Regions from separate parts of the Streptomyces sp. AM 4-1-1 genome, predicted to be linked through region 3. Evidence: riboswitches for the same ligand, from Rfam matches in the RefSeq annotation. Region 3 holds a riboswitch; each other region holds the start of a gene.

Region 1 (7,268 bases), 2.0 Mb from region 3:
CGCGTTCTGCGGCTTCGAGGCCGCCCTGGTGCTGTCGTCCGGCTACGCCGCCAACCTCGCCGCCCTCACCGCGCTCACCGGACGCGACTCACTGATCGTCTCCGACGCCGGCAACCACGCCTCGATCGTGGACGGTTGCCGGCTGTCACGGGCCGAGACCGTCGTCGTCCCGCACGCCGACCCGGACGCCGTGCGCAAGGTCCTGCGTGGCCACCGAGGACGCGCCCTGGCCGTCTCCGACTCCGTCTTCTCGGTCGACGGCGACGCGGCCCCGCTGTCCCGGCTGGCCGACGCCTGCCGGGCGGAGGGTGCCGCACTGCTCGTCGACGATGCGCACGGCCTGGGAGTTCTCGGTGCGGGCGGGCGGGGGGCGCTCGATGCCGCCGGGCTCGCGGGCGGGGACGGGACCGTGGCGACACTCACCCTCTCCAAGTCCCTGGGCAGCCAGGGCGGCGCGGTCCTCGGGCCCGCCCGGGTCGTGGAGCAACTGGTCAACACCGCCCGGACGTTCATCTTCGACACCGGCCTGGCCCCGGCCGCGGCCGGAGCCGCCCTGGCGAGCCTGCGACTGCTGCGCCGCGAACCCGCCAGGGCCGCCGGGGCCCGCTCGGTCGCCACAGCGCTGTACGAGCGGTTGACCGCGGCCGGGCTGACCGCTGTCCGGCCCGACGCGGCCGTCGTCTCCGTCCGCGCTCCCTCGGCCGCCGCCGCGGTGCGCTGGGCGGCGGACTGCCGTGCGGCCGGGATCGCCGTGGGCTGCTTCCGCCCGCCGTCGGTGCCGGACGGTGTGTCGCGGCTGCGACTGACCGCGCGGGCCGATCTGACGGAACCGGAGATCGCGACCGCGGTGGCCACGGTCGTGGCGACGGCTCCGGTCAGCTGACCGGTCCGCCGCGCAGGACGGAGACGAAGGACGACCAGGCGGTCGCCGAGAACCGCAGCGGTGGCCGGGCCACGTCCTTGGAGTCCCGGACCGCGAGCCGTTCCCCGGCCAGGGCCGCGGTCTCCACACAGTTGTTCATTCCGGTGCTGCGGCTGCTGCGCCGCCACCGTACGGCGTGCGGTGACTCGTACGGGTCCGAGCGGTCGGACATCAGGCCCCCTCGGGCAGTCTGGACGTCTGAGCGCCGCGGCTGATCGCGGCGATGAGGTCCATCGAGTGCTCGGGCGACAGCGCGCGCGCCTGCATGGTGCGGAAGGCCGAGCCGTACGCCTCAAGGTCTTCTTTCCGCTCCAGATAGAGGCTACTCGTCAAGTGATCGAGAACGACCACATCCAGATCAGAAATGTTCGGAAAGGAAAAGATGACGAAAGGGCCGGTGAGACCGACGTACCCACCGATGCTGAAAGGAAGTAACTGAAGTCTCACATGCGGTAGCTCAGCCACCCTGGCGAGATGGTCGAGCTGTTCCCGCATCACCTCGCGTCCGCCGACCTCGCGTCGCAGCACCGCCTCGTCGAGCACCGCGCTCAGCCGCAGCGGGGGATCGGCACGCAGCACTCCTTGCCGTGCCAGCCGCACCTCTACCAGCGAGTCGAGCTGACGCGCGGGCAGCCCGTCCAGCGCGGAGCGGGTCACGGCGCGCGCGTAGTCCGCGGTCTGGAGCAGTCCGGGCACCACCGATGTCTCCAGGGTGCGGGCGGTCCTGGCCTGCGACTCCAGGCTGATGAAGTCCCGGTACTGCGGCGGGATCAGGCCCCGGTAGGCGTGCCACCAGCCGCTGCCGCCCCCGCCCGCCGAACCCGCGAGCACTTCGAGCAGCGCCCGCAGCCGCGCGTCACCCACCTCGTACGCGTCGAGCAGCCGCGAGATGTCGTCGGGCCGCACCCCACTGGTGCCGGTCTCGATCCGGCTCACCTTCGACTGGTGCCAGCCGAGCAGCCGCGCGGCCTCCCGGCTCGTCAGACCGGACCTGTTGCGCAGCGCGCGCAGCTCCTCCCCGAGTTTGCGGCGGCGTACCGCGGGGCCGTGCTGCATGACTCCTCCTCCCGCTCGGTCGAAGGCATCAGTGTGCCGCCCGAATACGTTCGTCCGGGGCAGAGTTCACCGCTTCGAGCGACAGATATATGCATATCTTGGTGGATCGTCGTCACAGACGGCAGCATCAGTGGCAATCTGACGCGAAGCGGAATCCAGGCCGATCGCGGGTCGGCCTGGGAGGGAAAGGGACGGCGCGCCATGGCGGACCATCAAGAAGCAACCGTCACCCTGCCGAGCGATCCGGCCTCGGTCCCGAGGGCCCGGACATACGTGGCCGACACGCTCACCGACTGGGGTCTGCCACGCGACACGGAGATCGCCGACACCATCCGGCTGATCGTCTCCGAACTCGCGACCAACGCCGTCCAGCACACCGCCGGCCGATCGCCCGCCTTCACGGTCGACCTCCGGCTGGAGCGGGACGAACAGCTCCACCTCGGCGTCACGGACAGCGACCCGCGCCGGCCCCGCCGACTGCCCGCCGCCGTGCGGCAGGACAACGGGCGGGGCATGGTGATCATCCGCACTCTGACGAAGGAGTGGGGCGGCCGGCTGACCATCACCCCGACCGCCGACGGCGGCAAGACCGTGTGGGTCGCCCTGCCGTGGCTGCCGCACGCGCGGCACTGAACGCGAACGCCGGACCGGCCGCTGCGGCCCCGGGACCCGCGGCGCCTTCGGACCCCGAGCGGCCCCGGGGCCGCGGCCGGAGCCGCCGCGCGGCCCCGGCCACCCGCTCGGACGGAACAGGAGAGAGTGGCGGCCCGGTCAGCGGACCCTTCCGTACCAGACCCCCTTCGACCAGATCTTCTCCAGCCTGACCACCGCGCCGGTCTTGGGGGAGTGCCAGATCTTTCCGTTCCCGGCGTAGATCCCCACGTGGTAGACACCGCGCCCGGAGTGGAAGAAGACCAGGTCGCCGCGTTGCCGCTGGGAGGCCGAGACGTGGCGGGTCTTGTTGTACTGCTGCTGGGCGGTGCGTGGGAGCTTCTTGCCCGCCTTCTTGAACGAGTAGAGCGTCAGACCGGAGCAGTCGAAGCGGTGGGGGCCCGCCGCACCGTACCCGTAGGGCGATCCCTTCTTCGACGCGGCGATGCCGAGCGCCTTCGTCGAATGGGTGGCGGCCTGTGCCTCGGACACCAAGCCCGGTGCCAGCAGGGTGCCGCACGTGGCGGCGAGAGTGAGAACGGAGGCCGTACCGGCCCGCGCGATCAGAGACGGGACATGAACCTGCGCAGTCATGCGCAACCCTTCGTCAGCCGCCTGTGAAGGATGACCTGTCGGGTTCGGGCTGGCGAAGTTGCCCGGCCGCGGTCTGCGGCTTCACCCCGAGGGCCGATCGATCTCTCGTCGGCCCGTTGTGCTCGGGTCCTCCACTCCTGCCGATCCACTTCTGTCGACCAGGCATCCGGACGGCGGCAGGACTCGGCGTCCGCCCGGACCGCCCCGCCGCGGTGGCGGGGGCTTGTCGTCCCAGGGATCTTTACCCATCGACTGCCGTTTTTCCGAGCTGAAAGGGCGTTATGTGAGGCTCATCACGACTGATCCGTTCGGGTGGACAAAGGGTGTTCGAGATCCCGGTCACACCGCACGACCGGCGGCGCACCAGCGGTGGAGCAGGCCGTTCCGGTCGTCGTCCATCCCGGGTACGCAAGTCGGGCGACCCCTCCCCCAGGAGGGTGCCTACGCCGAACGAGGGAGGAACACCGCACGTCACACAGGCGTGTCGCAGCCGACGGCCGGTCAACTCGCGGGGCCGGGGGGCAAGGTGATCCGACCGCCTCTTCGCTCCCCTGCGGCGCCGGCATCTCGGTGAGCATCGCGCGCACCCGTACCAACTCCCGCGCCTCGATCTCCAGACCCGACGGCCGCCCCTGTACCGGTCCGTCGAACGAGGGGCTGCTGGAGGAGAGCGCGGGCGCCCGGCAGGACGTGCCGACGCTCGGCAGGGCGTGCCGACGCCCGGGTGCGCCCGCCGCGAGCAGGGCGCTCGTGGTCCTGGCCTCCGCCGCTGACCCGCAACGACTCGAAGAGGGTGAGGCGGGCGCCGAGGGGCGGGTGAGCAGATCCGTGGCGTCGGCCGGCGGTGGCGTCCGCTCCGGGCGAACGCCGCCGCTTCGGTATCGCCGCCGAACGCCGCGGACGCCGCGACTGTCATGACTGGCACCGGACCGGCCGTGTCGCGAGCGGTGACCGCTCAGCGGGACACGGGTCTCCGGTTATTGATTAGGTAAAGAAGTACCCCCATGGCCTGTCCTCAGGGGCCTCACAGACGACACGATCCGCAGGAGGTCCTATCAGCCGCGCCGTCATCGGCGGCGCAACGACCATGGGGAGGATCGACTTGAGGCGCACAGGAGTGCTCGGCTCGGCCGGCACACTCATCGCCGGCACGCTCATAGTGGGCGCGACAGCAGCGCCGGCGGCCACCGCGGACGGCCGTCATCACGGCGGTTCCGAGGCGTACGGCGTCGAAGTGGCCGCCGCGCGCGCGGCCAGGGCCGGGATCGACTGGACGGACTGCCCGGCCGACTGGGCGCTGGCGAAGCCGATCCAGTGCGGCTGGGTGTCCGTACCGGTGGACTACGCCAAGCCCGACGGCAAGCAGATCCGGATCGCCGTCGACCGGCATGTCAGCACCGGCACCAAGCGGGAGCGCCAAGGCGCCCTGGTCTACAACCCGGGCGGCCCCGGCGGCTCGGGGATGGCCTTCCCCCGGCGCGTCACCACCAAGAACCCGCTCTGGGCGAACACCTCGAAGGCGTACGACTTCGTGGGCTTCGACCCCCGCGGCGTCGGCCACTCCGCTCCGATCTCCTGTGTCGACCCGCAGGAGTTCGTCAAGGCGCCGAAGGCGGACCCGGTTCCGGGCAGTGAGGCCGACAAGCGTGCCCAGCGCAAGCTCGCCGCCGAGTACGCGGACGGCTGCGCCGAACGGAGCGGCGCCGTGCTGCCGCACATGACGACGCCCGACACCGCCCGTGACCTGGACGTCATCCGCGCGGCGCTGGGTGAGAAGAAGCTCAACTACCTGGGCGTCTCCTACGGCACCTACCTCGGCGCCGTCTACGGGACGTTGTTCCCGTCGCACGTGCGCCGCATGGTCGTCGACAGCGTGGTGAACCCGGCGAGGGAGAACATCTGGTACGAGGCCAATCTCAACCAGGACATCGCCTTCCAGTCACGCTGGAACGACTGGAAGGCGTGGGTGGCGAAGAACGACGCTGCCTTCCACATCGGCGACACCCCGGAGAAGGTCGAGCGGGCCTGGCTGACGCTCCGCGCGGCGGCCAAGAAGAATCCGATCGGCGGGGTCGTCGGACCCGCCGAGCTCATCGGCTTCTTCCAGAGCGCTCCGTACTACGACTCCAGCTGGGCCCCCGTCGCCCGGACCTGGAGCGACTACCTGGGCGGTGACACCCAGGCGCTGATCGACGCCGCCGCCCCCGACATGACGGACATCAAGGGCAACATCTCCGCGGAGAACGGCAACGCCGTCTACACGGCGGTCGAGTGCGCCGACGCCAAGTGGCCCACCAGCTGGCGCAAGTGGGACCGCGACAACACCCGGCTGCACCGCGACAACCCCTTCATGACCTGGGCCAACGCCTGGATGAACCTGCCCTGCGCCACCTGGCCGGCCAAGCAGCGGACACCACTGAACGTCAAGACCGGCAAGGGCCTGCCGTCCGTGCTGATCGTGCAGTCCACGCGGGACGCCGCCACCCCGTACAAGGGCGCCGTCGAACTGCACAAGCGGTTCAAGGGCTCGCGTCTGATCACCGAGAGGGACGCCGGTTCGCACGGCGTCACCGGCCTGGTGAACCCCTGCGTCAACGAGCGGGTGGACACCTACCTGCTCACCGGGAGGACCGACCGTCACGACGTGACGTGCGCCCCGCACGCCACCCCGAAGCCGTGACCCTCCGTCGGCGCTGAACCAACCTGCCTTGAGGGGCGGTCGGATTCCACCGGCCGCCCCTCGGCCGTGCCCGCGAGGCTCGCCGTGCGCCCGTGTGCCGGACGGGGCGTCAGGACACGGACTTCGACGCCACCCCACGTCACCCGGCGTGACCCCGGTCGTACCGCTCCAGCCAGGCGTCCTCCGCCGCGTAGTCGAACAACCCCTCGCCGTACGTCCGGAGCATCGCGGGGAAGACCTCCCGCCAGTCCCGCCCGGCGAGTCGCGCGGCGAGCCACTCGACGGTCTCCGGCAACGACCGCGCGTACCCGGTCACGGGCCGGTAGCCGAGCTCCCGTTCCGCGGCCGTCATGTCGTACACGATCGGATGCGGGCTCGACCACGGCGTGACACCGATCCCGTCCGCCGGGGGAGCGCCCGGCACCAGGACCGTCCCGGTCTCCCGGCCGAGCGCCGCGTCGACACCCGCCGCGATCTCGGCGATCGTCGGGGCCTCCGGGTCCGCGGCGTTCAGCACCCGTGACCCGGGCCGTGACGCGGCGAGCCGGATCAGCTCGGCGACGTTCGACACATGGACCGGGTGGAAGCGGCACGCTCCGCCGTACGCGAGCACCCGCCGCCGCCGGCCGTCCAGAATCCGTTTGACGAAGTACAGCTCGCGCGGTGTGCGGCAGTACGTGCCGTGGATCGCGCCGGCCCTCAGCAGGGTCACCGGCAGGACGTCACCGGCCGCGAGCAACTCCCGCTCCAGGCCGGTCTTCCGCGCCGCGTACGTCGTGTCCCCCGGCGCCACGGTCGGACAGGTCTCCGGGATCGGCACCGGGTAGCGCGGCGCGCCGTCCGGCTCCCCCTGGGTGTCGAAGCTCCGCCCCCGCCCGTCCTCGTACACCGCTCCGCTGGAGATGACGACCGCCGAACCGATCCGGTCGGCGAGTCCGGTCAGTTGCCGGGCGTGCGCCCGCCCGTACGCCACCATGTCGACCAGGACGTCGCAGCCGTCGCCCAGCGCCGCGCCCAGCGCCCCGTCGTCGTCGCGGTCGAGCGCCACCGTCCGTACGTCCCCGGGCCACCGCTCGTCCCTGCCGCCCCCGCGAGAGGCCGCGGTCACCTCCCAGCCGTCCTCGGCGAGCCCACGCACCACGGCTCGCCCCACCTGCCCTGTCGCTCCGACGACCCACGCACTCCGACTGTTCATGACCGGAACGTTAGAAGAACCGGACCGGCGGGACCGGTCATGTTCGCCGTTCGCGGATACGCCGTCGGCGTCGCGCTTCCGGGAACCCTGCCGGTCGCCCGCCCGCCGGAACGAATCCATCGCCATGCCGCCGGGCCGCCCACGCCGGCGTGCGGTGAAGGGGATATCCC
Region 2 (7,268 bases), 4.0 Mb from region 3:
CCGCTCTCGCTCTATCTGCACATCCCCTTCTGCGAGGTGCGCTGCGGCTTCTGCAATCTCTTCACCCGGATCGGCGCGCCCGACGAGCTGACCACCCGCTACCTCGACGCCCTCGACCGGCAGGCGACCGCCGTCCGGGACGCACTCGGCGACGACGGGCCGGTGCGGTTCGCCGCCGCCGCGTTCGGTGGTGGCACGCCCACCTACCTCTCGGCGGGTGAGCTCGACCGGCTCTGCGACATCGCGGAGAAGCGGATGGGCGCCGAGCTGCGGTCGGTGCCGCTGTCCGTCGAGACCTCGCCGTCGACCGCCAGCGCCGACCGGCTGACCGTGCTGGCCGACCGGGGAGCCACCCGGATCAGCATCGGTGTGCAGAGTTTCGTCGACGCGGAGGCGCGTGCGGCGGTGCGCCCGCAGCGCCGCACGGACGTCGAGGCGGCGCTCGGCCGCATCCGTGACACCTCCGTACCGGTCCTCAACATCGATCTGATCTACGGCATCGAAGGACAGACCGAGGACACCTGGCGCACCTCGCTGGACGCCGCACTGGTCTGGCGGCCGGAGGAGTTGTACCTCTACCCGCTGTACGTACGTCCGCTGACCGGTCTCGGCCGGCAGGGCGCGGGCGGCGCCGGTTCGACGGCGGACACCGACGCGGCCTGGGACCGGCAGCGGCTGCTTCTGTACCGCGCGGGCCGCGATCATCTCCTCGCCCACGGCTACGAGCAGGTGTCGATGCGGATGTTCCGCCGGATCGGCGCCCCGCAGGAGGGACCGGACGATCACGCCTGCCAGACCGACGGCATGATCGGTCTCGGCTGCGGCGCCCGCTCGTACACCTCCACGCTGCACTACTCCTTCGACTACGCGGTGGAGACGCGCGAGGTGCGCGGGATCATCGACGCCTACACCACCACCGAGGACTTCTCGCACGCCGAGGTGGGCCGTGTCGTCGACGGGGGCGAGGCGCGCAGACGCCACTTCCTGCAATCGGTCCTCCAGGCCCGGGGCCTGCCGGTGGCCGAGTACCGGGAGCGGTTCGGCGCGGCGCCCGCCGACGACTTCCCGGCCGAGCTGGAGCGTTTCGAGGCACGCGGCTGGCTCGACCCGTCCGCCCCGGCCTCCGGGCTGCTGCGGCTCTCGCCCGAAGGTCTGGCGCACTCCGACGCACTGGGCCCCGAGCTGTTCTCCCCCGCCGTACGGGCCGCGATGGCCACGTACGAGACGAAGTGAGCCCGCCGATGGACCTGACGATCCTCTACCGCGGCCCACTCGCGTCCTGCGACTACTCCTGTCCGTACTGCCCGTTCGCCAAGCGGCGTGACAGCCGGGAGCAACTGCGCGCCGACCGGGCCGCGCTGGAGCGGTTCACCGGGTGGGCCGCCGCGCAGACCGGCGACCGGCTGTCGGTTCTGTTCACACCGTGGGGTGAGGGACTGGTCCGGTCGTGGTACCGGCGCGCGATGGTCGATCTGGCGCGGCTGCCGCAGGTGCGCCGGGTGGCGATACAGACCAACCTCAGCGGCCGCACCGGCTGGCTGGCCGCGGCCGAGAACCCCGCCCGCGCGAAGATCGCCCTGTGGTGCACGTATCACCCGGATGAGACACCGTACGAGCGCTTCCTCGGCACATGCCGGGAACTGACCGCGCTCGGGGTGCGCCACAGCGTGGGTGTCGTGGGCCTCGACAGCCACCTCGGCGAGGCGAGGCGGCTGCGCGCCGCCCTTCCGGACGAGGTGTACCTCTGGGTCAACGCGGCCGAGGGGCACTCGTACACGGACGAGGAGGCGGAACGCTGGACGGCCCTCGATCCTCTCTTCCCGTACAGCCGCCACCCGCATCCGTCGGCGGGAGCGGCCTGCCGGACCGGTGAGTCGGTCGTCTCGGTGGACGGCGACGGCACGGTGCGCCGCTGCCACTTCGTCCGGACCGAGCTGGGCAATCTGTACGACGGCAGCTACCGGCGGGCGCTCGGCCCGCGTGCCTGCCCGCTCTCCGTCTGCGACTGCCACATCGGCTATGTGCATCTGGAGAGGCTGCCGCTGTACGACGTGTTCGCCGGCGGTGTACTGGAGCGCGTGCCCGCGACCGTTCCGCCCCGGCCTGCGCTGCCGGTGATCCGCGTGTGAGCGGAGAGCCAGGGGCGCTCTCGTCACCGATGCCGCCGGAACCCGGCCCACCGATGACGACGCGGCTCACAGCGGCAGCAGGTCCGGGCGCTTCGCCTCGACGTGGTCACCGGAGGACTCGCCGCGCAGTCGGCGCCCGATCCAGGGCACCAGGTGCTCGCGCGCCCAGTGGATGTCGTCGCGGCGGACCTCCAGCGTGCCGCGCTGCGCCTGCGGCGGCCACTCCTGGTCGGGGTCGGCCGGCACATCGAGGCCGAGGACCTGGGCGGCGCGAAGGGCGACCCGGGTGTGCCCCTCCGGCGACAGGTGGAGCCGGTCGGTGTCCCAGGCCCGCCGGTCCTGCACGGACCGCAGCGACCACAGATCGAGCACCGGGCAGTCGTAGCGGTCGGCGATGGACCGCACATGGGCGGTGTACGTGGCGACCTTGCCGCGCAGATGACGCAGCACGGGGACGCCACGGGTGTCGAAACCGGTGGTGACCAGGACGGTACCGACCGACCGGGTCAGCTCGGCGACCGCGCGTTCGAACCGCTCGGCCACGTCGTCGGGGTCGGTGCCGGGCCGGATGATGTCGTTGCCGCCCGCGCAGAAGCTCACCAGGTCGGGGGCGAGCTCCTTGGCGCGCGGTACCTGCTCCTCGACTATCTGGTCGAGGAGGCGTCCGCGTACGGCGAGATTGGCGTACCGGAAATCGCCGTGCCCGTCGCCGTCCGAACTCTCCGGCGGGCCGGAGGCCGGGAGTTGGTCCGCCAGCAGGACCGCGAAACGGTCCGCCCAGCCGACGAAGGAGCCGTCCGGGCCCGGATCTCCGACGCCTTCGGTGAAGCTGTCGCCAATCGCCGCGTACGACCCGATGACGCCACGCTGCCTGTTTCTCGAATCGTTTGCCACAAGGGCATATCTTGCACCGCCGAATGTGACCTACGCGACCGTAATACGGGGTTGACGGGGGGTGAGAAAGGCCACCCGGTCAGTTTTTGGTAAAGCCGGAATAAGCGAAGAGGGGCGAAGCGCCGTGGCGCTTCGCCCCTCTTCGCTCAGGTTCCGTTCACCGGGTCACCGGTCACGGGCTCCGGCCGGATCAGACGGAGACACCGTGGGAGCGCAGGTAGCCGAGCGGGTCGATGTCCGAGCCGTACTCCGGGCCGGTGCGGACCTCGAAGTGGAGGTGCGGTCCGGTGGCGTTGCCGGTGGCACCCGAGAGCCCGATCTGCTGGCCGACGCTCACGCTCTGGCCCGCGGAGACGGAGAGCGAGGACATGTGGCCGTACTGCGAGTAGTGGCCGTCGGCGTGCTTGATGACGACCTGGTTGCCGTAGGCGCCACCCCAGCCGGCCGTGACGACGGTGCCGGAGGCGATCGCCTTCACGCTCGTGCCGGAGGCGGCCGAGAAGTCGATCCCGGTGTGGCTGCCGCTGGACCAGCTGGAGCCGGAGGCCCGGTAGGACGTGGTCACGGGGGCGTTGACGGGGGCGATGTAACCGGTGGCGCTGCCCTGGTCGGCCGGCTTCGAGGTGCCGGTCCCGTTGGACGACGAGGAGGTCGACGAGGAGGTCGAGGCGGAGGTCGACGAGTTCGAGGCCGAGGTGCCCGCCGACGACGGCTTCTTCGCCGGAGAGGAGGACGGCTTCGAGGAGTGCGAGTGCGAGGGCGCCGAGTGGGTCTTCGATCCGGTGGACGCCGCGGACCCGGCCGACTTGGCACCGAGGGTCAGCTTCATGCCGGGGAAGATCAGGCTCGGGTTCTCGCCGACGACCTGGCGGTTGTCCTGGTACAGCTTCTGCCAGCCGCCCTTGACCTTGTGCTCGGCGGCGATCTTCGACAGATAGTCGCCGGAGACCACGGAGTAGGTCTTCGTCGAGGACTGCTTCTTCGCCACCGGGGCGACCGGGGCCGCGTGCGAGGCCGCGGCGGGCGTCGCGGTGGCGGGCGCGGCCTTCTCGGCGGCGTGCGCGCCGGTGGCGCCGATCAGCGGAAGCGCGATGACCGCGCCGCCGGTCCCCGCGGCGATGACGCCACGGGAGATGGGGCCGGTCTTGATACGACGGTGCTTACCCGTTGAGGGCATGGTGCGTTCCTCTCCGACGCCTGCGAGGTGAGCTGTCGGGTTCGGGCTGGAGATGCCCGGCCGCGTTGCTGCGCGACTTCACCCCGAGCCGTCCGGACTTCTCCGGACAGCGGCTTACCTGGGTCCCCCGCTCCTGCCACGTACGAGTAGATGGGAATTCCGGACGGCGGCAGGATTAGGCGGTCCGACCGGATTGAGGGTGACCGTAAGCGAGTGAGGACGACAGGAACAAGCCATCGGTTGCGTTCCGGAATCCGCACTTCTATTTCGTTACGGAAGCGCCGTCACACTCCGTGGATTACCGATCTTGAATTTCCGCGCGGCGCCCGGATTCCCCCTCGGCCCACCCGCCACACACCGTCACGGATATGATCCCGCTCACCCGCCCGAGGCTATTACTGCCGCAAATACCTCATGGCGCTTCAAATAACCCAATATGGACATGTCGCGATCATGAAGACAGCCGACCCCCGCGACTCGGACCGTGTGACCCCGGTCAATTCATCTCCAAATAGGGCGAAACGGCTCAGGGGCAGTGCGCGAACGGGTGCGGGAACGAGTCCAGGACGGCTCCGGCAAGACGACGGCCGCACCATGGCCGCCCGCCGGACCGGTGTCGTAGGGTCGCGGGCGGCCCCGCATCGACGAGCCCGCCCGAGCCGACATTCCAGGAGGCCCCTGTGACACAGCAGTCGCCGCAGATCCCGTCGGCGGAACCCCGACTGGCGGGTGTCCGCAATTTCCGTGACGTGGGTGGACTGCCGACAGCCGACGGGCGGAAGGTGCGGTACGGGCGTCTCTTCCGCAGCGGGCATCTGGCCGGTGCCACCGCCGACGACACGGCGTTCCTGAGCGGGCTCGGCCTGCACACGGTCTTCGACTTCCGCAACGCCGCGGATCAGCGGCTCGACGGTCATGACGTGGCGCTGCCCGGCGTACGGCATCTGAACATCCCGCTCTCCGACCCCGCCGACGGCGCCGAGTTCTGGCGGATGGTGCGCAGCGGCAGCCTCGAACAGCTGCGTTCGCTCCTGAGCGGTGGGAGGGCGGTGGACCGGATGACCGCCTCGTACCGCGAGATGATCCGCACCCGCACCACCGAGCACGGCCGCGTCCTGCGCACGCTGGCCGAGGACGGCGTGCCCGCGTTGCTGCACTGCGCGGCGGGCAAGGACCGGGCGGGGCTCTCGACAGCCGTCACACTGCTCGCCGTGGGTGTCGAGCGGGACGCGATCGAGACCGACTATCTGAAGTCCAACGACGCGCACCACCGCTACCGGGTGCGCCGCACCTCGGCGGCCGGGACGTCCGCCGAGGTGATGGAACTGCTCGGTCCGCTTCTCGACGCCCGCGCCGCGTACCTCTCCGCGGCCTTCGGCGCGATCGACGAGACGTGGGGCGGCACCGACCGTTATCTCTCCGAGGGGCTGAAGATCACTCCACGCATTCGTGAGCGGCTGCGCGAGCACCTTCTCGACGCGGCGTGACGACCGCCGCGCTCTTCCACCAGGGACGACGAGGCAGCCCCTACTGGTTGTGCATTCCCACGGTGAACAGCAGATAGATGAACCCCGCGATGACGTGTCCGGCCACCAGATAGGCGACCAGCCGGATGACGAGCCCGCGCGGCATCTTCCGCTCGATGGGGTCGTACTTCAGGGACTTCGGGGTGAGCGGGTCGTGCTCCTCGGACATGGCGGCCTTCTCTCTCGACGGCTGCGGCGACGGGGATGCCCGCCACGCTTCAGCGACTTCAGCGAGGATGTGCCCCGCTGCCGAGACACAGCTCGGCAGCGGGGCTCTGCAGCAGGGTGTGGACGAAGAGCAGTTCCGCACCACCGCGGTCGACCGCCGCGATCCGGTGCGGGGTCAGTGAGTCGAAGTGCGCACTGTCACCCGCGGTCAGATCGTGCACGGTGTCCCCGAGGATCACCCGGAGCGGCCCTTCCAGCACGTACAGCCACTCCTCACCGGGGTGGACACGCACCAGATCGCCCTGCGTCCCGTAGGGAACCCGGACGCGCAGCGCCTGCATCGCCCGTCCGGAACCACCGGCCTGCTGGTACGTCCAGCCGTCGGCCTCGGCCCTCTCCATCCGGCGGCCCCGGACGATCGCGTCACGTTCGGGGGGCATCTCACCGAGCAGTTCGGAGACCGTCGTACCGTAGATCCTGGCAAGCCCGAGCAGCATCGGAAGCGAGGGCTGCCGATGGCCCGTTTCGAGCCGGGAGAGATGGGCGGGTGAGAGCCCGGCCCACTGCGCCGCGGTCTCCAGGGTGAGACCACGGCCGCGGCGCAGATCGCGCAGGCGTGGCGCGATTCCGGGAAGCTCGTCGGCGGTCGCCGTGTCCGGAGGGTTCATGCCCCCATTGGGCCAGGAACTTTCCTCTCAGGCAAATTTCTTGCCCGAGAGGCAAACCCGGGAGGCGAATTCCGGAAGGACGAATCCCCGGGAGACGGGCCCCTTCCGCGCGCCTCCCTGTCCGCACCGGACGGACCGGTCAGCGGTTGGCGACCGCCTGCTTCACCAGTGTCCGGCCGAAGTCCCACATCAGGCCGCCACCACTGTGCGCGTCGTCCATCACAGCGGTGAACGCGGTGACGAACCTGTCCACCTCCGGCTCCCCGATGACCAGCGGCGGAATCAGCTTGATCACTTCCAGATGGTCCCCGGACACCTGGGTCAGGATGCGGTGCCGCTGGAGCAGCGGTACGACGACCATCTGCGCGAAGAGCCCCTTGCGGGCGGCCTGGAGCATGGCCCAGCGGCCGCGGAGCTTGAGCGAGGTGGGGCGGCCGAACTCGATGCCGATCATCAGTCCACGGCCCCGGACCTCGTGCAGCAGCTCATAGCGGTCGACGAGCGCGGCCAGCCGTTCGCGCAGCAGATCACCGGTCCGCCTGGCGTTGGCGACGGTCTCCTCGTCCTCCATCACGGCGAGCACCGCGAGCCCGGCCGCCATGGCCTGTGCGTTGGAGCCGAAGCTCGCGGAGTGGACCAGCACGCGGTCCATCGACGAGTAGACCTTCTTGAAGATCCAGTCCTTGCCGAGCGTCGCCCCGACCGG
Region 3 (7,268 bases):
GATCCGGGCCAGTGACCACGGCGAGCACCTCACCGAGAACGAGGTCACCGCGATGGCCTTCATCCTTCTCTTCGCGGGGTTCGAAACGACCGTGAACCTCATCGGCAACGGCGTGTACGCGCTGCTGCGCCACCCCGGGCAGCGCGAGCGGCTGCAACGCTCCCTGGCCGCGGGGGAGACCCAGCTCCTGGAGACCGGTGTCGAGGAGCTGCTGCGGTACGACGGACCGGTGGAGCTGGCGACCTGGCGGTACGCCACCGAACCGCTGACCCTCGGCGGACAGCGTGTCGAGGCCGGTGACCCGGTCCTGGTGGTGCTGGCGGCCGCCGACCGGGACCCGGCGCGTTTCGACGACGCCGACACGCTCGACCTCGCGCGGCGTGACAATCAGCACCTCGGATACGGGCACGGCATCCACTACTGCCTGGGAGCACCGCTCGCCCGGCTGGAGGGACAGACCGCGCTCGCCACGCTGCTGACACGCCTTCCGGACCTGCGACTTGCGGTGGAACCCGCCGATTTGCGCTGGCGTGGCGGGCTCATCATGCGTGGACTTCGTACGCTTCCGGTGCAGTTCACCCCCGAGCGACACACCGCCGAAGGTGACGCAGCGTCAACTCTGTGACGTTGACGTGATCTGTGCTGCATCGACTTGTGACAGACGTTCGACTCCCGCTACGTTCACCGTTCGACTCGTCAGTCGTATGACACGCGTCTCATGGCGTGCGTCGTACGGCGGCCGGGTCTCGACCGAAACGTCAGTCGGACATCAGTCGGACATCAGCATCGTCGGACATCAGCATCTGTCGGACATCAGTCACACGGAAGGCAACCGCATGGGCTCCGCGAACGGCAGACACCGCCGCCCTCGCCAGGCACCCGCCATCGTCGTCGCGGCGGGGGTGACGGGATCGGCCATCGCGATCCCGCTGCTCGGCGCGGCGGGCGCGCACGCGGCGGACGCGACGACCTGGGACCGGGTGGCCGAGTGCGAGAGCGGCGGCATGTGGAGCGCCGACCTCGGCAACGGGTACTACGGCGGGCTCCAGTTCTCGCAGGAGACCTGGGAGTCGTACGGCGGCCGCGCCTACGCCCCCCGCGCCGACCTCGCCAGCCGCTCGCAGCAGATATCCGTGGCCGAGAAGGTGCTGGACGCCAAGGGCCCGCAGGCGTGGCCCAGCTGCGCGCCGATCGCCAAGCTGACCAAGGGCGGCGCGGCGCCGGGTGTCGATCCGGGGAACGCGCCGTCCCCGGGCGCGACCAAGACCGCCGAGCCGGGCGCCGGCCGGGCCGGTGGCGGTTCGTCGTCGGCCGATGACGCGGGTACGGGTGTCGACTCCGACGCCCCCGACGCCCCCAGTGCCTCTGGTACTCCCGGCGCCGGTACGGGCGCGTCCGCCGGTCCGGGTTCCTCCGACCCGTCCGGGGCGGCCTCGGCCACCACGCCGTCCGCTGACGGGGCGACCGACGGAACGACTGGCGGGGTGACCGGCGGGACGACGGACCCGTCCGGCGCGCCCGACGCCTCCGGGGAAGCGGGCGGGAAGCACCGCGGTCCCCTCGACCCGGCCGAGAGCGACCCCGCCCGCACCTCGGACGAGGTCACCGACCGTGACTCCGGCCGGCACGCCTCCAGGGGCGAGGGCGAGGCCCGCGACGGCGAGGCCGTGGCCAAGGCGGAGGACTACACCGTCCGCCCGGGCGACAACCTCTGGGCCATTGCTGATGCACAGAAGGTGCCCGGCGGCTGGACTTCGGTCTACGAGGCCAACAAGGACACGATCGGCGCCGATCCGGATCTGATCCTGCCCGGCCAGAGCCTCGATCTGGAGCCGGAAGCGAGCTGACGGCCCGGTGGCGGCAGCTGATCGACGGCTGTTCGACGGCTGAAACGCCCCCAAAAGTAGGCCGTTTGAGAGGCCTATGTCCGCTTATGTGTAAGTGAGACATGGGTCTCTTCGCATCATCTGGCGTGTTGTGATCGACATGCCCATGCGCATCCCCTCCCACCTGCGGAAACAGTGCATCCGCAGGTGCAAGTAAGGGGTTTATGTCCCGTATGTCCGTCGTTGTGTGTCGGGGTTGCCTGTGTTTACGGTCGGAACCGCTCGCACCGCGGGCCCCGTCGATCGTCACGCCGAATCCTGCCGTCGGTCGAAGGGAACAGACGCGTAAAGCGCCGTAGGCAGGAGCGGGGGACCCAGGTAGGCGCCGGGCCCGATCGTCTCGACAGGAGACGCTCAGGACCGGCTTGGGGTGAAGCCGCGAGTCATGACTCGCGGCCGGGCGACTCATCAGCCCGAACCCGACAGCTCACCTCGTAGGCGTCGGTGAGGAGACAGTTCCATGCTGCTTAACAGCAAGGGCAAGCACCGCCGCCCGTCCAAGGTCGTCCGTGTCGCCACGCTCGCCGGCGTCGCCGGTGCCGCCGTCGCCGTTCCGCTGATGGGCGCGACCGGCGCCTCCGCCGCCTCCGTCGGCACCTGGGACGCCGTCGCCAAGTGCGAGTCCGGCGGCAACTGGTCCATCAACACGGGCAACGGCTACTACGGTGGCCTCCAGTTCTCCCAGTCCAGCTGGGCCGCCGCCGGTGGCACGCAGTACGCCCCCCGGGCCGACCTGGCCACCAAGTCCCAGCAGATCGCCACCGCCGAGAAGCTTCTCGCCATGCAGGGCCCCGGTGCCTGGGCCTGTGCCGGCGCGGGCAACCTGAGCAACGACGGCGTCGACCCGGGTGTCAACACCGGCTCCGGCTCCAGCTCCGCGAAGAAGAACAACGACCAGCGGCAGCAGAGCAGCCAGTCGCAGCAGAACACCCGCCCGCAGCGGCAGGCCCAGCCCGAGCGCACCGAGGCCCCCGCCGCCTCCCGTTCGGACCGTGGCCAGGCCCCCGCCAAGACCTCGAAGGCCCCCAAGGCCGTCGAGAAGGGTGACGGCGAGTACCAGGTCAAGGCCGGTGACACCCTCGGCAAGATCGCCAAGTCGCACCACGTCAAGGGCGGCTGGCAGCACCTGTTCGAGCTGAACAAGGACATCGTCAACGACGCCGACCTGATCTACCCGGGCCAGCAGCTCCACCTGAAGTAAGCGGCACGGCGACGCGGCTCCACCTCCTGTGGTGACGGCGGCGGCACAGGATCACTCTCCTCCCGGAGCCTTCCCCGGCCCGGTGCGCACCCCCATGCGTGCCGGGCCGGGGTCTTCGCTTCCGGGCGGGCGGCTGGTCCTCGGCCGATCCCGTCCCGGGCCGGACCTCGGGGCCGACGCTGCTCGCCGCCGATCGGGACCGCGCGCCACACCTCGTACCCGAACCCGCTCACCCGTGCCCCGTACCGTTCAACTGATGTAGTTACCGACCGGTAAGTATTGGGCTTTTTGTCCCGCTTCACGGCCCTTCAGCCCCTTTTTCGTCCCAGCGGACGGGCGGTCGGCCGATTGCCGGGGCCCGGCCGGTTAGGCTCTTGGCGCAAGACCTGAAGCGGTCCTGCGCCAACAGCGTCATATCCCAGAAGGAGATGCCTCGTGCCGTCCATCGACGTCGTCGTAGCCAGGGAAATCCTCGACTCCCGGGGCAACCCCACGGTCGAGGTCGAGGTCGGCCTCGACGACGGCAGCACGGGACGTGCTGCCGTTCCGTCCGGCGCCTCCACCGGCGCGTTCGAGGCCATTGAGCTTCGTGACGGCGACCCCAACCGCTACCAGGGCAAGGGCGTCGAGAAGGCCGTCCTCGCCGTGATCGAGCAGATCGGCCCGGAGCTCGTCGGTTACGACGCCACCGAGCAGCGGCTGATCGACCAGGCGATGTTCGACCTGGACGCCACCGAGAACAAGGGCTCGCTCGGCGCCAACGCCATCCTCGGCGTCTCGCTGGCCGTGGCCCACGCCGCCTCCGAGGCGTCCGACCTGCCGCTCTTCCGCTACCTCGGCGGCCCGAACGCGCACCTGCTGCCCGTGCCGATGATGAACATCCTCAACGGTGGGTCGCACGCCGACTCCAACGTGGACATCCAGGAGTTCATGATCGCCCCGATCGGCGCGGAGTCCTTCTCCGAGGCCCTGCGCTGGGGCGCCGAGGTCTACCACACGCTGAAGTCCGTGCTGAAGCGCAAGGGCCTGGCCACCGGCCTCGGCGACGAGGGCGGCTTCGCCCCGAACCTGGAGTCCAACCGCGCCGCCCTCGACCTCATCCTTGAGGCCATCAAGGAAGCCGGCTACGCCCCGGGCAAGGACATCGCGCTCGCCCTCGACGTCGCCGCCTCCGAGTTCTACAAGGACGGCTCGTACGAGTTCGAGGGCAAGTCCCGCTCGGCCGCCGAGATGACCGAGTACTACGAGGAGCTCGTCGCCGCGTACCCGCTGGTCTCCATCGAGGACCCGCTGTTCGAGGACGACTGGGCCGGCTGGAACGTCCTCACCGAGAAGCTGGGCAGCAAGATCCAGATCGTCGGCGACGACCTCTTCGTCACCAATCCGGAGCGCCTGTCCCGCGGCATCGAGGAGAACTCCGCGAACGCCCTGCTCGTGAAGGTCAACCAGATCGGTTCGCTGACCGAGACCCTGGACGCCGTCGAGCTGGCCCAGCGCAACGGCTTCAAGTGCATGATGTCGCACCGCTCCGGTGAGACCGAGGACGTCACCATCGCCGACCTCGCCGTCGCCACCAACTGCGGCCAGATCAAGACCGGCGCCCCGGCCCGCTCCGAGCGCGTCGCCAAGTACAACCAGCTGCTGCGCATCGAGGAGATCCTCGACGACGCCGCGGTGTACGCGGGCCGCTCGGCCTTCCCGAGGTTCCGCTCCGAGGGCTGACAGCTTCCCCCGGACGCCTCGGCAACCGCCGTGCGGTCGCTTCGCGCACCGCTCCGCGCGCGCCCGGCGCACCACCCGGTGGCCGCCGAAGGTCCATGCCTCCGTCCGTCCCCGCACTCGGTCCCGTACCGTGTGCGGGGACGGATGTGCGTAACGGGGAGGCGTGTGACATGGCCGCGAAGGACCGGGACCGGTTCTCCACCGCGACCCGGCTGCGACTGCTCGGCGAGCAGACCGCCGCCCGCGTCTACCGGTCCCAGAGCCGCCGTCAGGACCGCCGCTCCCGCCTCACCGGCCGGGCCGCGTTCCTCGCGCTGATCGTCTGCTCCCTCGTGGTCGCGCTCGCGTACCCGATGCGGCAGTACGTCTCCCAGCGCGACGAGATCGCCGACCAGGAGCGGCTGGCGCAGCAGGCGGCCGAGCGCACCGAGGAGCTGCGTGACGAGAAGGCACGGCTCCAGGACAACGCGTACGTGCGGCGGCTGGCCCGTGAGCACCTGCACTACGTCCTGCCCGGCGAGACCGGTTACACGGTGATCGACCCCGACGCGGTCAAGGAGCGCACCGGTGAGTCGGACACGGACGACCGGCCGTGGCACTCGAACCTCTGGGACGGCGTCGACTCCGCGGACCGCGACTGACCCCCCTTCTCACCCGATCGGTGATCAACGTTCTCCCACCCGGTCAACGAGCACCGATCAACCGACCCCGAGCACTCCGAACAGATCCAAGGCAGGCATGGACACGCCCCCTCCCCAGACCGAATCCACCGCGCCCACCGACGCGGACATCGCCGCGTTCCGGCAGCAGCTCGGCCGCCCGCCGCGCGGGCTGCGCGCCATCGCGCACCGCTGTCCCTGCGGCAATCCGGACGTGGTCGAGACGTCGCCGCGGCTGGAGGACGGCACGCCGTTCCCCACGACGTACTACCTGACGTGCCCGCGCGCCGCGTCCGCGATCGGCACGCTGGAGGCGAACGGGGTGATGAAGGAGATGACGGAACGTCTCCGGTCGGACCCCGAGCTGGCCGCCGCCTACCGCGCGGCCCACGAGGACTACCTCGCCCGCCGCGACGCCATCGAGGTCCTGGAGGGCTTCCCCAGCGCGGGCGGCATGCCGGACCGGGTGAAGTGCCTGCACGTCCTGGTCGGCCACTCGCTGGCCGCCGGACCGGGTGTGAACCCGCTGGGTGACGAGGCCGTCGCGATGCTGCCCGAGTGGTGGCGCAAGGGCCCCTGTGTGGCCCCCTGCGAGCCGGAGGCGTCGGCATGACCAGGGTCGCCGCCATCGACTGCGGTACGAACTCGATCCGCCTCCTCGTCGCCGACGCGGACCCGGCGACCGGGGAACTGACCGACCTGGACCGCCGGATGCACATCGTCCGTCTCGGACAGGGCGTGGACCGCACCGGCCGGCTCGCACCGGAGGCGCTGGAGCGGACCTTCGCCGCCTGCCGTGAGTACGCCGAGGTGATCAAGGAGCACGGCGCGGAGAGGATTCGTTTCGTCGCCACCTCCGCCTCGCGCGACGCGGAGAACCGGGACGAGTTCGTCCGGGGCGTCGTGGACATCCTGGGCGTCGAGCCCGAGGTGATCAGCGGTGACCAGGAGGCGGAGTTCTCCTTCATCGGCGCCACCAAGGAGCTGACCGGCCGCGACGACCTGGCGAAGCCGTACCTGGTGGTGGACATCGGCGGCGGCTCCACGGAGTTCGTGGTCGGCGACGACCGGGTGACGGCGGCCCGGTCCGTGGACATCGGCTGCGTACGGATGACGGAGCGCCACCTGGTCCACGAGGGCACGGTCTCGGACCCGCCGACGCTCGGCCAGGTCACCGCGATCCGCGCGGACGTCGAAGCCGCCCTGGACCTCGCGGAGGAGACCGTCCCGCTCACCGGGACGGCCACCCTGGTCGGCCTGGCCGGGACGGTGACGACGGTCGCCGCCATCGCGCTGGACCTGGCGGAGTACGACCCGGCCGCGATCCACCACTCCCGGGTCACCTTCGAACAGGTCCAGGACATCACCGGCCGCCTGCTCACCTCCACCCACGCCGAACGCACCGCCATCCCCGCGATGCACCCGGGCCGGGTCGACGTGATCACCTCGGGGGCGTTGATCCTCCTGGAGGTGATGAAGCGGACGGGCGCCCGAGAGGTGGTCGTCAGCGAGCACGACATCCTGGACGGGATCGCTTGCAAACTGGCGGAAGACATCGAACGGTGACACGCCAGCCTGGCTGATCGAGTAGGTCCGGTCCCGGTCGGCGGGAGCGGCCGGTCGATCGCTCAAGGAGACGCGGGAGCGGGACCGGGGCCTGGTCACGTGAAGCTGGGGCGGGATCTCCTCCTGGCCCCACGTGTGACCAGCCAAACGACGACGTGTTCACCCCATGTGAGGTCACCCCTGTGAAGTTGCTCCGGGGCGCCACCGACCACCGCGCGGTGCTGCCGCGCGGTG

The links. Region 3 has a riboswitch for cyclic di-AMP ahead of PZB75_RS10975 (transglycosylase family protein). Riboswitches for the same ligand answer to the same signal wherever they lie in the genome.
Region 1: another riboswitch for cyclic di-AMP. It lies ahead of PZB75_RS02140 (C40 family peptidase); the one in region 3 lies ahead of PZB75_RS10975 (transglycosylase family protein).
Region 2: another riboswitch for cyclic di-AMP. It lies ahead of PZB75_RS27950 (LysM peptidoglycan-binding domain-containing M23 family metallopeptidase); the one in region 3 lies ahead of PZB75_RS10975 (transglycosylase family protein).

What each region holds. Positions count from the first base shown of each region.
Region 1 covers NZ_CP119145.1:560,637-567,904, reverse strand. The annotation lists gene PZB75_RS02160 (8-amino-7-oxononanoate synthase) at 1-883, shown strand, start outside; gene PZB75_RS02155 (DUF397 domain-containing protein) at 876-1,094, opposite strand; gene PZB75_RS02150 (helix-turn-helix transcriptional regulator) at 1,094-1,978, opposite strand; gene PZB75_RS02145 (ATP-binding protein) at 2,180-2,611, shown strand; gene PZB75_RS02140 (C40 family peptidase) at 2,750-3,223, opposite strand; cyclic di-AMP (ydaO/yuaA leader) riboswitch at 3,227-3,398, opposite strand; gene PZB75_RS02135 (alpha/beta hydrolase) at 4,326-5,903, shown strand; gene PZB75_RS02130 (NAD-dependent epimerase/dehydratase family protein) at 6,043-7,098, opposite strand.
Region 2 covers NZ_CP119145.1:6,590,461-6,597,728, reverse strand. The annotation lists gene PZB75_RS27965 (STM4012 family radical SAM protein) at 1-1,233, shown strand, start outside; gene PZB75_RS27960 (STM4011 family radical SAM protein) at 1,242-2,129, shown strand; gene PZB75_RS27955 (SGNH/GDSL hydrolase family protein) at 2,196-3,023, opposite strand; gene PZB75_RS27950 (LysM peptidoglycan-binding domain-containing M23 family metallopeptidase) at 3,214-4,200, opposite strand; cyclic di-AMP (ydaO/yuaA leader) riboswitch at 4,203-4,379, opposite strand; gene PZB75_RS27945 (tyrosine-protein phosphatase) at 4,881-5,687, shown strand; gene PZB75_RS27940 (DUF6126 family protein) at 5,728-5,895, opposite strand; gene PZB75_RS27935 (XRE family transcriptional regulator) at 5,954-6,562, opposite strand; gene PZB75_RS27930 (aspartate aminotransferase family protein) at 6,702-7,268, opposite strand, start outside.
Region 3 covers NZ_CP119145.1:2,604,377-2,611,644, reverse strand. The annotation lists gene PZB75_RS10985 (cytochrome P450) at 1-625, shown strand, start outside; gene PZB75_RS10980 (transglycosylase family protein) at 837-1,847, shown strand; cyclic di-AMP (ydaO/yuaA leader) riboswitch at 2,168-2,342, shown strand; gene PZB75_RS10975 (transglycosylase family protein) at 2,347-3,087, shown strand; gene eno (phosphopyruvate hydratase) at 3,523-4,809, shown strand; gene PZB75_RS10965 (septum formation initiator family protein) at 4,980-5,450, shown strand; gene PZB75_RS10960 (DUF501 domain-containing protein) at 5,548-6,081, shown strand; gene PZB75_RS10955 (Ppx/GppA phosphatase family protein) at 6,078-7,034, shown strand.